3 regions of the Terrabacter sp. 05T424 genome follow, and region 1 is predicted to be linked to each of the others. Evidence: riboswitches for the same ligand, from Rfam matches in the RefSeq annotation. Region 1 holds a riboswitch; each other region holds the start of a gene.
The links. Region 1 has a riboswitch for S-adenosylmethionine ahead of metX (homoserine O-acetyltransferase MetX). Riboswitches for the same ligand answer to the same signal wherever they lie in the genome.
Positions count from the first base shown of each region.

Region 1 (4,475 bases):
CACACAGAGTCGTTCGAGTGAAGGAGTGGAGCCCGTGGGCATGTTCGGTTGGGGCAAGAGCGAGACCGTGGAGGCGTCGGACGCCACCGCCAGGCGGGTCCGCGACGCCAAGAACGCCGGGGCCCTCGAGCGCGCTGCCCAACCGGCCGTGGGCGGGCTCACCGGCGCCGCCACCCGGCTCGTCGAGCGCCTGCTGGATGTCGGCATCGACGGGAGGGGTCCGTTCGACTCGGCGCACAAGGTCGCCGCGAAGGCCCTCGAGCAGGCCCGCGGCGACCGCGACCAGGCCTTGCGCGTGCTGATGCGCGACCACCGCCAGCTCGGAGCCGTCGGCGGTTTCACGACTGGACTCGGTGGGTTCTTCACCATGCCGATCTCGTTGCCCGCCAACATCCTCGAGTTCTACCTGCTGGGCACGCGCCTGACGGCAGCCACCGCGAAGGTGCGCGGCTATGACATCGACCAGCCGGAGATCCGTTCGGCGGTCCTGCTCACCCTGGCGGGGGCCGACAGCGACGACCTGTTGAAGAAGGCAGGCCTGCAGGCCGCGGGTGGCAAGCTGTCCTCGCTCGCGTTCGAACGTCTCCCCGCACCCGCGCTGATGGTCCTCAACAAGGCCGTCGGCTTCCGGCTGCTGGGCCGCATCGGTCAGGGCACATTCGCGAAGCTCGGGCGCGCGGTGCCCCTCGTCGGCGGCCTGATCGGCGCCGGGGTCGACGTCTACATGCTCGGGCGCATCGGCAAGCAGGCGGCCAAGGAGTTCCCGCCCGTCGAGACCTTCGGCCGTTGAGCGGCCGCACCCGCGCGAGCAGAGCGCACATCACTGTTTCGCAACACCGCCGGTGCGGGGGAATCGCCTCGGTGACCCGCTCGTTGGGCCGAGCATGAAGACCGCGTCCCGCATCAAGATGGCCGCGACCGTCGCGTCGGTCGTGCGCGCTTCCACACGGCCCGGTGCTCCTGGCATCGCGCAGCGGGCACAGGCAGTGCCGCGCCTCGTCCGGTTCACCCTCGACGGGACGTATGCCGGAACCACCCTGCGCCGCCTCGGCCTCGTCGCCGCAGCGGTCGCGTACGTCGTGTCTCCCGTCGACCTGCTGCCCGAGGCGGTGCTCCCCGTGCTGGGCGCGGCCGACGACGCCGTCGTCATCACGTGGGCCATCAAGGTCTTCCTCGAGGAGACCGACCGTTTCATCGCGTGGGAGGTCGGGCAGGGTCTCCACCCGCCGCGCGCACCGCAGGGAGCCGACGTGCGCGTCTGGGCGGGCGGCGCCAGCGACGGGATGCGCCGCGACCGCGACACCACGGGCGCTGCGGCGCCGGGACGCATCGCCGGCCACGTCAGCCGACTGCGTGGGGGGAGTCGCCGCGGTTCGGGCTCCGACGGGTCTGCTGCGGGCGCCTTCGGCGCGTCGCCCACCGGGCCCGGCCGGTCCGACCGTGCCGGCCTGCCCGAGGGTGTGCGCCAGGCTGCGACCGACTACGTCCTCGAGTCGGTGCGCAAGCGCCTGGAGCGCTGACCTCCGAGCCTGCGGCTCTTCCAGCCCGTGTGCGGGTGGGGGCGATCCACACCCCTTCGCACCGAACGCCCTTGGTCCACAGGCCTGCTCAGGGGCCTGTCGGCGTGTGGCCGGCGCGGCCACGCTCGACCCATGCCGAAGATCTCATTGTCAGGGCCAGCCGAGCTGCTGACCATCATCCCCTTCCACCTCGGGTTCCAGCCCGAGCGCAGCGTCGTCGTGGTGTGCTTCCACGGCAAGCGGCTGGGACTCGTGGCCCGCCAGGATGCCGTCGACCGCCCGGTCGCGGTCGAGTCCGCTGCCCAGCTGCTGCCGACCGTCCTCGACGGGGCACCCTCGTCGGTGGCGGTCGTCGGCTTCGAGGACGAGCCCGACCAGTCGCTGCCCCTCCTCGAGGAGCTCGTCCAGGGTCTCGAGCGGGCACGTGTCGTCGTGCGCGAGCGGCTGGTCGTCCGCGGCGGGAGGTGGCGCTCCGTCGGCTGCGACTGCTGCCCCGACGAGGGCTGGCTGCTGCCCGAGCAGGCAGACGTCCCGGCGGTCGCGAGCTACGTCGCCCTGGGCCACTCCGTGCTTCCCGACCGAGCCGGCTTGGCCCGACTCGTCGAGCCGCTCGACCCGGCCGCCCCGCGCCATGCGCTGACGGTTGCCGCCATCGACGACTGGCAACGGCGCTACGCCGAGGCGGGCGGTTCGATCTCGGGTTCCGTGTCGGGCTCGGCGGCTGCCCGTTCTCGCAGGTCTGGTCGGCGGCGCCGGCCAGCTGACGCCGGTCTGAGCGTCCTCGACGGCGGTGATCTGTCAGCGCGACAGTTCCTCGTCAACGACGCGCTCGTCGCCTGGAGCGGCCTGCTGCACGGCGAGATCGAAGGCTTCGGGCTGGAACACTGGCTGCCAGCCGTCGTCGGCCCCCTCCGAGACGTGGAGTTCCGAGATGCGGTCGTGGGCTGGCTCTGCCCGGGCTCGGTGTCACTGGAGTCGTTCCCCGACGAGCTGGTCGCCATGCTGGAGGTCTTCCTCGGCCCCGACCTGCGCGTCCTCTCCTCGGCGCCGTCGGCACCCTCGGCGTCGTCGCCTGCCTCTGCGCTCTCGTCCGCTGCTGTCCGCGGCGACGTGGCCGAGTGGATGGCAGACCTCGACGGTGACTCGGAGATCTGGGACGACGCGGCGGTGCCCAGCGAGCTCGACGGTGGCTGGGACGAGTGGGACGACGCGGCCGCCCCGCGCCTGCTGCTCTCGCGGCTCGAGGAGGTCTGCCGCATCACGCCGGCCGCCCACGCCGCCCCGTTGCTGTCCGTGCTCGCGTCGCTCGCGTGGTGGTGCGGTGACGGTGCCCGCGCCGGCATCGCCGCCGACCGAGCGCTCGAGCTCGAGCCCGGCCACCGACTGAGCCGGCTCGTCCGGCAGTCGCTCGACGCCGGACTCCGACCCCCGGCGTGCGCCTAGGAGGTCGCTCCGCGACCCCGAGCCCCCACTCGCGGCCCGCCGCGACGGGGCGTCCCAGGTCGTGGACCAGAGGCTCTGTTGCGGCGTGGGCCTCGGTTATGGTGGGCAAAGGTCATGAGTACCAGCGACAAGCCCCGGCTCGCTGGTCGGCAACCCTCCGTCGCGGTGGGGTGCCCCGGGTGAAGACCTGGCCGCACCCGTCGCGGGTGTGCGCAAGCGCGAACACCAGGAGTGCCTTCGATGACCGTTACGCACCGGAAGCAGAGCACGCGTCGTCTCGCGCGCCCGGTCCCGGGCTCCGACCTGGCCGGCGCGTCTCGCCCGGTCGGGCACGAACCTGCCCGCGGCGAGCCGTCCCGGCGACCGGTCCCGGACGGTGCCTGGCGCGACGGTGACCCCGTGGGCCACCGCCAGTTCGCGGACATCGGCGACGTGGAGCTCGAGCGCGGGGGAGCGGTGCCCGACGTCCGCATCGCCTACGAGACGTGGGGCAGGCTCAACGAGGCCGGAGACAACGTCATCCTCGTGGAGCACGCCCTCACCGGCGACAGCCACGTCGTCGGTGAGGCCGGCGAAGGTCATGCCTCGCCCGGCTGGTGGAACTCCCTCATCGGCGGTGGCCGCACGGTCGACCCCGACGAGTGGTTCGTCATCGCCGCCAACGTGCTCGGGGGCTGCCAGGGCAGCACCGGTCCCTCCAGCCCGGCCCCCGACGGGCAGGCCTGGGGAAGCCGGTTCCCGTACGTCACCGTGCGAGACCAGGTGGCCGCCGAGCGGGCCCTGCTCGACCACCTGGGCATTCGCCGGCTCGCGGCTGTCGTCGGCGGCTCGATGGGGGGCATGCGCGCCATCGAGTGGGCCGTCACCCATCCCGCCGACGTCGACCGGTGCATCGTCCTCGCGTCGACTGCCTACGCGACCGCCGACCAGATCGCCTGGTGCCAGCCCCAGCTGCTCGCCATCCGCAACGACCCGGACTTCGCCGGTGGCGACTACTACGCCGGCGACCGTCGGCCCGATGCGGGCCTCGGGCTCGCGCGCCGCATCGCCCACATCACCTATCGCACCGAGAGCGAGCTGGACGAGCGCTTCGGGCGCGAGGCGCAGCTGGGCGAGGACCCGCTGCGAGCGGGTGACCGGGGCAGGTTCGCCGTCGAGTCCTACCTCGACCACCATGCCGGCAAGCTCGCGCGTCGCTTCGACGCCAACTCCTACGTCGTTCTCACCGAGGCGATGAACTCGCACGACGTCGGCCGCGACCGCGGTGGTGTCACGGCGGCCCTGGCTCGCGTCGAGGCGGACTGCACCATCGTGTCCGTCGACACCGACCGGCTCTACCCGCCGCGACTGTCGGACGACCTGCACGCCGCGCTTCCGCGCTCGCGCCGCGAGCACATCACGTCGGCGTTCGGGCACGACGGCTTCCTCATCGAGGAGGACCAGGTGGGGCGCATCGTCAGTGCCGCGCTCGCCCGCGGGCGGGCCGACCGCACCTGAACCGTCCTGCGGCTC
Region 1 covers NZ_JBFTLB010000015.1:19,128-23,602, forward strand. The annotation lists gene AC1DE0_RS21080 (EcsC family protein) at 41-790, shown strand; gene AC1DE0_RS21085 (YkvA family protein) at 885-1,520, shown strand; gene AC1DE0_RS21090 (DUF4192 domain-containing protein) at 1,653-2,963, shown strand; SAM riboswitch class IV at 3,074-3,188, shown strand; gene metX (homoserine O-acetyltransferase MetX) at 3,204-4,460, shown strand.

Region 2 (4,475 bases), on a different contig from region 1:
CGCCGACCTGGCCGACGACGCGGTCGCCGGGGATGCGGACGTTGTCGAAGTGCAGCTCGCGCGTCGGGCTGCCCTTGATGCCGAGCTTGCGCTCCTTCTCACCGAACGTGAAACCGTCGTCGGACTTCTCGACGACGAACGCCGTGACGTTGCCCCCACGGGGGCCCTCGGGGTCGGTGACGGCGAGGACGGTGTAGTACTCGGAGACGCCGGCGTTCGTGATCCACGACTTCTGGCCGTTCAGCACCCAGCCGTCGCCGTCCTGGCGGGCGCGGCACTTCATCGACGCCGTGTCGGAGCCGGCCTCGCGCTCGGACAGGCCGTAGGAGAAGGTCGTCTCGCCCTTGGCGAGCGGGGGCAGGTAGCGCGCCTTGACGTCGTCGCTGCCGTCGAGGATGAGGGGCAGCGAGCCGAGCTTGTTGACCGCCGGGATGAGCGAGGCGGACGCGTCGACGCGGGCGATCTCTTCGATGACGATGCACGTCGCCAGGGCGTCGGCGCCCATGCCGTCGTACTGCTCGGGCACGTGCGGTGCGAAGAAGTCTGAGGCGACGAGGGCGTCGTGCGCCTCCTGGGGGTAGCGCGCCTCCTCGTCGACGGCGGCGGCGTACGGGGCGATCTTGTCCTCGGCGATCGCCCGGATCGCCTCGCGCAGGGCCTCGTGGTCCTCGCTGGTGCGGAACAGGTCGAAGGCGTCATTCGTGCTCACGGCGCGATCCTACTCGCCAGTTCGGATTAGTAGGACGTCCTAGTGATCGACGCCACGGAGTGGTGCGGACGAGGCCGTGAGATGCTCAGAAGGGCGGCGGTTCGGGGCCAGGTGGCGGCCCGGTGTCGGGTGGCGGGCCGAGTCCTTCGCGCCAGTCCTTGGGGTAGGTGGTGTAGCTGCGGCCGGTGAGGGTGGTCCACTCGAGGCCGTCGTCGGCGACGGGGGTGCTGGTCCAGATGCCGTGGGTCTTGACGTTGTGGTGGCGGCGTTCCTTGGCGTAGAAATTCGTCACCGAGGTCTCGCCSGCCGGCCACGGGATCTCGTGGTCGAGGTCGCACCGGGTSGCGGGGACGTGGCAGTCGGGGCCGCGGCAGGTKCCGTCGACCGCTCGGACGTGCTCAACCATCGCGAGTGTGGGCCGGTAGGCCCTGGTGGGGCGGGTGATCGCGTGGCCGTCGCGGATGTCGACGGGAAGGGTCTGCCAGACCGAGCCCGGGCGGGTCATGATCTCGCGGGCGTGGGCGGCGGTGACCCAGCGGTGCCCGGGCAGCTCGCACGCCGCGTCGCTCTGGCCGGTGGCGACCTCGAACGGCACGACGAGCCACACCCGCGCCGCCGCGTCACCGGTGGCCGGCGCAGGCGCAGGCCCGTCACACGCGTCGGCGAGGACGTCACGCAGCAGGGCCTCGGTGGCCAGGTCGCAGCGCAGCTGGTCCAGGGTCCGCGRGTCTCCTCCGCCTCGCGCGGCGCGAGCACGGGTGTCGAGCCGGTCCAGGATCGCCGCGACCGTGCCCGCATCGGCCGTCAAGCTCAGACACCCCATCCCGTCACCGACCATCCGCCCGAACACCCCACGCCGCGCTTTCGCGTGCGCCCGCCGCTCCCCCGCGCCCCTCGTGTCCACCGACGCGATGGCGCGAGTCAACCGGGTCGTGAAGGTCCGCTGCCCCACCACCCGCCCGTCCCGCGACGGAGCCAGCACCGACTCCTCCACCACCGCGACATCCACATCCGACAGCTGAACCGTGTCGCAGGCGAGCTGCACCGCCCGGTACAGCGACGTGCCACCGGCCCGCAACGCGGCCAGGACGCGCCGGTGCCGCCGCGGTGCCGTCGCCAACGCCAGCCGCCGCGACACCTCACCGACCCCGACCCCGGTCGCCAGCGCGATCTCCTCCGCGACGAGCCGCTCCGGCGAGGCCAGTGCCGCCATCCGCACGGCACTCCCACCGGCTGGCAAGGCGGCGACCTGCTGGGCCTCGATGGTGTGCAACGCCCCGTACGCAGCGAGCAGGTCGGCCTCGACGCGCGCCTTCGCCACCTCGAGCGCCTCGACCTGCGCCATCACCCGCTCACCGTCCCGCAACAGGCCCTCGGTCACCTCCACCGACCGCGCCCGCTCGATCTCTTCGGTCAGCACGCACGAGTGAGCGACGTCCGTCGCCTCGTACAACACCTCGCCGGCAAACCGACTCGACAGCACGGACACGACCCGCCGCGCGCGACCACCGGACGCCCCTGGATCGTGGACCCAGGTCACGTCGACCACCCGCGGCGGGCGGCCACCGAGCAGCCCGAAGGAGCCTCGTGACGACGCGACGTACGGCATACGTCCCCTCCCTCAGCAGCACTTTGGACTACTCCAGTAGAACATGTGTTCGACTCGATGGGAAGGGCTCGCGCGCACCTGTGGACAACGAATTGCTCTGCGCAACAGCAGGGTTCACCTGAGGCATCACGAACCCAGAAGCGGAACGACCCCCAAGCACGTCCACCATGAGGACACGCGCTCCCATCTGCCGGACACGCGTACGTACACTCGCGAGTAGGTCATGAGTGCCAGCGCCAAGCCCCGGCTCGCTGGCCGGCAACCCTCCCACCGCGGCGGGGTGCCCCGGGTGAGGACCTGGCCCGTCGACGCCCTCGGCGCTCGGGCAAGCGCGGAGAGCTCCTCTCCCGCACCGACCCGTCGGTGCGCCGGCCGGTCACCTCGACGCAGGCCCGGTCATCGACACGACTGAGGAAGAGCACACGAGAGATGACCGAACCCAACTGGTCCTTCGAGACCAAGCAGATCCACGCCGGCCAGAGCGCCGACAGCGCCACCGGGGCCCGCGCCCTGCCTATTTACCAGACGACCAGCTACGTCTTCAACGACACCGACCACGCGGCAAACCTGTTCGGGCTCAGGGAGTTCGGCAACATCTACACCCGGATCATGAACCCGACGACCGACGTCGTGGAGCAGCGCATCGCCGCGCTCGAGGGCGGCGTGGGCGCGCTCCTGGTCGCGTCGGGACAGTCCGCGACGACGCTGGCCCTGCTCAACCTCGCCGAGGCCGGCGACCACATCGTCGCCTCCCCCAGCCTCTACGGCGGCACGGTCAACCTGCTCAAGTTCACGCTGCCCAAGCTCGGCATCGAGGTGAGCTTCGTCGAGGACCCGACCTCGATCGAGTCCTGGCGGGCCGCCGCGCGCCCCAACACGAAGGCCTTCTTCGGCGAGACCATCGCGAACCCGAAGGCCGAGGTGCTCGACATCGAGGCCGTGGCGGCGCTCGCCCACGAGCACGGCGTGCCGCTCGTCGTCGACAACACCATCGCCACCCCGTTCGTCATCCGCCCGATCGAGTGGGGCGCCGACATCGTCGTGCACTCCGCGACGAAGTACCTCGGCGGCCACGGCACGTCCATCGCGGGCGTCATCGTCGACGCGGGCCGGTTCGACTACGCGAAGGACCCGGAGAAGTTCCCCAACTACAACACTCCCGAGGAGAGCTACCACGGTCTCGTCTTCGCACGCGACCTCGGCGTCGGCAGCGCCCTCGGCGCGAACCTCGCGTACATCCTCAAGGCTCGGGTCCAGCTGCTGCGCGACCTCGGGCCGTCGGCGGCGCCCTTCAACGCGTTCCTCATCGCGCAGGGTCTCGAGACGCTGTCGCTACGCATCGAGCGCCACCTCGAGAACGCCGCCAAGGTGGCCGCCTACCTGCAGGGCCAGGAGCAGGTGGAGCGCGTCGTGTGGGCCTCCCTGCCCGACAGCCCCTCGTACGCCACCGCCCAGAAGTACGCGCCCCGCGGGGCGGGTGCCGTGCTCTCCTTCGAGATCGCTGGCGGCCTCGAGGCGGGCAAGAAGTTCGTCGAGGCGCTGACGCTCCACAGCCACGTCGCGAACATCGGCGACGTGCGCTCGCTCGTCATCCACCCTGCATCGACGACGCACTCGCAGGGACCCGAGGAGGACCGCGTGGCGGCCGGCGTGACCCCGGGTCTGGTGCGCCTGTCGGTCGGGATCGAGAACATCGACGACATCGTGGCCGACCTCGAGCAGGGATTCGCCGCGGCGAAGGCCTGACTCCTCGGAGTGCACGAACGGCACGGTCGGCCTGCGCCGGCCGTGCCGTTCAGCGCCCGGCCGCGGCTGGGGTGCAGCCCAGAACGCACGTCTAGGACGTATGCCGAGGACGTATGCCGCCCGCCGGGGCACGCACCCCCGGCTGGGTCAGCCGACGACCTCGTCGACGAAGCACCACCGCCACGACTCGCCCGGCTCGAGCGAGCGCATCACGGCGTGGGAGGTCTCGGCGAAGTGCGCGCTCGCGTGCTTGAACTCGGAGGAGTCGCAGCAGCCGACGTGCCCGCACTCCAGGCACATGCGCAGGTGCACCCAGGTCGTCCCGTCGCGCAGGCACTCCTCGCACCCTTCCGGAGTGCGGGGCTCGGCGCACGCGCCACTGTCCTGCAGGTGCTCACAGGGAGCCTCGAT
Region 2 covers NZ_JBFTLB010000007.1:367,644-372,118, forward strand. The annotation lists gene AC1DE0_RS16290 (acyl-CoA dehydrogenase family protein) at 1-709, opposite strand, end outside; gene AC1DE0_RS16295 (13E12 repeat family protein) at 795-2,318, opposite strand; SAM riboswitch class IV at 2,538-2,656, shown strand; gene AC1DE0_RS16300 (bifunctional o-acetylhomoserine/o-acetylserine sulfhydrylase) at 2,748-4,064, shown strand; gene AC1DE0_RS16305 (Na+/H+ antiporter) at 4,212-4,475, opposite strand, start outside.
Region 2: linked by a shared signal. The riboswitch ahead of AC1DE0_RS16300 (bifunctional o-acetylhomoserine/o-acetylserine sulfhydrylase) and the one ahead of metX (homoserine O-acetyltransferase MetX) in region 1 are both predicted to bind S-adenosylmethionine.

Region 3 (4,475 bases), on a different contig from region 1:
CCGGCCTTCGTGCAGCTCGACCACCTGCTGAGCCGCGGCCTGACGGTCGTCTCCGCGGGACAGGTCGCGATCAACCGCGCCGACCACGCCGCGGTCTGGGCCAGCTACGCCCTGCCGAAGCGCTGAGCGCCCCTGAACGCACCGAGGCCGCCGTCAGCGCGGTGACGGGGCGGTAGGCCCAGCTGTCCCTCGAATGGTCCGCCGTCTGCTGGGGTGATCACCCCACCGAACCGCAGACCATCAGCCGGTCCTCGGTCGCGCCCGGCATCCACGCTGGTTGCCGGCCGACCGAGGTCACCAGGGGCGCTCGACCTCGACGTCGCGCGGGTCGGTGCCGTCGACGGCCCAGCCCGAGTCGGTCAGCGTCCAGTCGGCCGACGGGCCGTGCTCGACGAGCCCCGCGACGGCCGAGACGAGACGGTCGACGCTCTCGAGCGTCGAACCGAGACCGATGCTCGCGCGGACGGCGGTGCCCGACCGCTCGCCCCACGGGTCATCGAGCAGCTCGTCGACGAGCAGGTGGGCGCAGAACTTGCCGTCGCGGACGCCTATGCCGTGCTCCACCGAGAGCACCTGCGAGACGAGCGAGGAGTCCCAGCCGTCGATGGTGAAGGCGACGACGCCGACCCGGTCGTGGCCCTCGCCGAAGATGGAGAGCACCTCGACGCCGGGCACCTCGTCGAGGCCGGCGGTCAGGCGCTCGAGCAGCTGCGTCTCGTGCGCCTCGATGGCCTCGCGGTGGCGGCTGATCGTCGCGCACGCTGCGGCGAGGGCGATCGCGCCGATCACGTTCGGGCTGCCGCCCTCGTGGCGGGCGGGGCCGGTGGCCCACGTCGTGCCCTCCTCGGTGACCGAGCGCGTCGCGCCGCCGCCGAGCAGGTAGGGGTTGCCGGCGTCGAGCCAGTCCGAGCGTCCGGCGAGCACGCCTGCGCCGTAAGGGGCGTACGTCTTGTGGCCGGAGAAGGCGACGTAGTCGGCGTCCCAGCCCGCGAGGTCGATGGTGCGGTGGGCAGAGAGCTGGGCCGCGTCGACGGCGATGCGGGCGCCGTGGGCGTGGGCAAGCGCCGCGAAGCGCTCTACGGGCCACACCTCGCCGGTGACGTTCGAGGCCGCCGTGAGCACGACGAGGCGGTGGCGCGACGGGTGGTCGTCGAGGGCCTCCTCGAGCAGGGCGTGGGCGTCCTCGACCGTCTGCGGCACGGGCAGGCGCACGGTGCGGAAGCGCCCCCAGGGCAGCAGGGTCGAGTGGTGCTCGGTGCCGAAGACGAAGACCGTCGTACGGCTCGGCAGCGCCTTGCTCAGCAGTGCCCAGGAGTCCGTCGTCGTGCGCGTGAAGATGACGGAGTCGTCGTCACGCGCGCCGACGAAGGCGGCCACCTCGGCGCGGGCCTGCTCGTACCAGGCGCTGCTCAGACGTGAGGCGAAGCCCGCCCCCCGGTGCACCGAGGAGTACGTCTCGAGGGCCCGGTCGACGGCTGCCTTGACGGTCTCGAGGGCGGGAGTCGAGGCGGCGTGGTCGAGGTTCGCGTATGCCGTCTCGCCGCGCAGCGTCGGCACGCGCAGTCCCGCGCCGACGACCGCCGGCAGGGAGGCAGCCTCGGGAACGACGTGCAGCGTGCGGGTGCGGACGACCGGGGCGGGCGTGCCACCACAGAGTGAGGTGCTGGGAAGAACCGACATAGGAGTGCTCCAGGGGCTGAGGGACCCACCGGATGCAGGTCCGCGCTTGCCGACCCGGATCACTCGAGCTGATCGGGGGTCGACCTGGTCGTCACCCGGAGCACCCCACCGCGGAGGAGGGTTGCTGGCCAGCGAGCCGGGGCTTGTCACTGGCACTCATGACCTGGCATCGAAGATAGGCGGGCGCTCGCAGCCCTGTCCACCCTCCGATCCCCGGATGTCGGCATCTGAGACGGAGGGTCAGGACAGGGCGCCCGACGCCGACCAGCGCGCTCGCGCCGATGTGCCCTGTTGCGCGTGTGACGCGTGAGTTCAGAGGTGCCTTGACGTACGGTGCGACCATGGGGTCACGTCCGTCCAGCAGCCAGCGCTCGAGCACCGCCGCGGCCACACGCGCCAAGGGGGTGACCGGCAGCACCTCGTCACGCCCTCCCGCTGCGCGCTCGACCAGGCCCGCGCAGCGCAAGCCCGCTGCGCGCAAGCCGCCGGCGAAGGCCGCCTCCAAGACCCGTGACGGCGGGCTGCCCTTCCCGTTCAGCGCCATGCGCAGCACCTGGATGGGCGTCTCGCACATGGCCGGGGGAGCGGTGCGACGCGTCGGTCACAGCGCCGCCGACCTCGAGCCCGAGCACCGCCGTGACGGCATCGGCTTCGCGCTGCTCGCCCTCGCGGTCGTCGTGGCCGCCCGTGAGTGGTGGGGCGTCGCCGGCACGTTCGGGCAGGTCGTCCACGCGATCTTCGCGGGCACCTTCGGCAGGGTCGCCTACGCCGTCCCGCTCGTCCTGCTGGCCCTCGGCCTCCGCATGCTCCGCGCCCCCCAGGACGAGGCGACGACCAACCGGATCGTCGTCGGCACCATCGCGCTGACCTTCGCCGCCTGCGGTCTGGCCCATCTCGCCGACGGCATCCCCAACCCGCCCGACGGCGCCGACGGCATGCGTGCGGCCGGCGGCATCCTCGGCTTCCTCGCCTCGAGCCCCCTCGCGGCCGCCGTGTCGCCCTACGGCGCAGTCGTGCTGCTCGTCCTGCTCGGCATCTTCGGCCTGCTCGTCATCACGGCGACACCCGTCAACCTGATCCCGACGCGCCTGCGGCAGCTCAAGGCCCTCGTCATCGACCGGGGCCACCACGACGCCGAGCCCGACGCCGGTGACGACGCGCCCGCGGCCGCGGTCAAGCGGGCCCGGCGCAAGGCCGTCGACCTGTCCGACCGCGACGGCGACGAGGCCTTCCGCCAGGCCGCGCAGAAGGGCGCCGACGACGAGCCGACGACGCGCCTGCGCCCCGGCGAGAAGCGCCCGACCGCGCCCGGCGTGCTGGCGCCGCGCCCCTCCGGCGAGAAGGTCATCGACGCGACCGACCCGAAGACGCTCGGGGCCCCCGACACGAGCAAGGTCGGCCCCAAGGCCGAGCTGATCCCACCGCCCATGTCCGACCTGCCCGCTCGCGTCGAGCAGCTGAGTCTCGGCGGCGACATCACCTACCAGCTGCCCGACCACGCGATGCTGACTCCGGGCCCGCCGCACAAGACCCGCAGCGAGACCAACGACCGGGTCGTCGAGTCGCTGACCAACGTCTTCGACCAGTTCGACATCGACGCCGCCGTCACCGGGTTCACCCGCGGGCCGACCGTCACGCGCTACGAGGTCGAGCTCGGCTCGGGCACCAAGGTCGAGCGCGTCACCGCCCTCTCCAAGAACATCGCGTATGCCGTCGCCTCGGCCGACGTGCGCATCCTCAGCCCCATCCCCGGCAAGTCGGCCATCGGCATCGAGATCCCGAACCTCGACCGCGAGAACGTCTCGCTGGGCGACGTACTGCGCAGCCACACGGCCCGCGGCAACGAGCACCCGATGGTCATGGGTGTCGGCAAGGACGTCGAGGGCGCGTACGTCATCGCCAACCTCGCGAAGATGCCGCACCTGCTCGTCGCCGGTGCCACCGGTTCGGGCAAGTCGAGCTTCGTCAACTCGATGATCACCTCGATCCTCATGCGCTCGACGCCCGAGGAGGTGCGGATGATCCTCGTGGACCCGAAGCGCGTCGAGCTCACGGCCTACGAAGGCATCCCGCACCTCATCACGCCGATCATCACCAACCCGAAGAAGGCCGCCGAGGCCCTCGCGTGGGTCGTCAAGGAGATGGACCAGCGGTACGACGACCTCGCGGCGTTCGGCTTCAAGCACGTCGACGACTTCAACAAGGCGGTGCGCGCCGGCAAGGTCAAGCCGCTTCCGGGCTCCGAGCGGCAGATCACGACCTACCCCTACCTGCTCGTCGTCGTCGACGAGCTCGCCGACCTCATGATGGTCGCCCCGCGCGACGTCGAGGAGTCGGTCGTGCGCATCACCCAGCTGGCACGCGCCGCCGGCATCCACCTCGTGCTCGCGACGCAGCGTCCGTCGGTCGACGTCGTCACCGGCCTCATCAAGGCCAACGTGCCCTCGCGCATGGCGTTCGCCACCAGCTCTCTCGCCGACAGCCGCGTCGTGCTCGACCAGCCCGGCGCCGAGAAGCTCATCGGGCAGGGTGACGCGCTCTTCCTCCCGATGGGTGCGAGCAAGCCGATGCGCGTGCAGGGGGCCTGGGTCAACGAGTCCGAGATCCACGAGGTCGTCAAGTTCGTCACGACCCAGCTCAAGCCGAACTACGTCGAGAACGTCACGGTCGCGGCGCCGAAGAAGCAGATCGACGACGACATCGGCGACGACCTCGACGTGCTGCTCCAGGCCACCGAACTCGTCGTCACAACCCAGTTCGGCTCCACATCGATGCTCCAGCGCAAGCTGCGCGTC
Region 3 covers NZ_JBFTLB010000001.1:1,008,513-1,012,987, forward strand. The annotation lists gene AC1DE0_RS04705 (endonuclease/exonuclease/phosphatase family protein) at 1-126, shown strand, start outside; gene AC1DE0_RS04710 (aminotransferase class V-fold PLP-dependent enzyme) at 295-1,680, opposite strand; SAM riboswitch class IV at 1,718-1,844, opposite strand; gene AC1DE0_RS04715 (FtsK/SpoIIIE family DNA translocase) at 2,022-4,475, shown strand, end outside.
Region 3: linked by a shared signal. The riboswitch ahead of AC1DE0_RS04710 (aminotransferase class V-fold PLP-dependent enzyme) and the one ahead of metX (homoserine O-acetyltransferase MetX) in region 1 are both predicted to bind S-adenosylmethionine.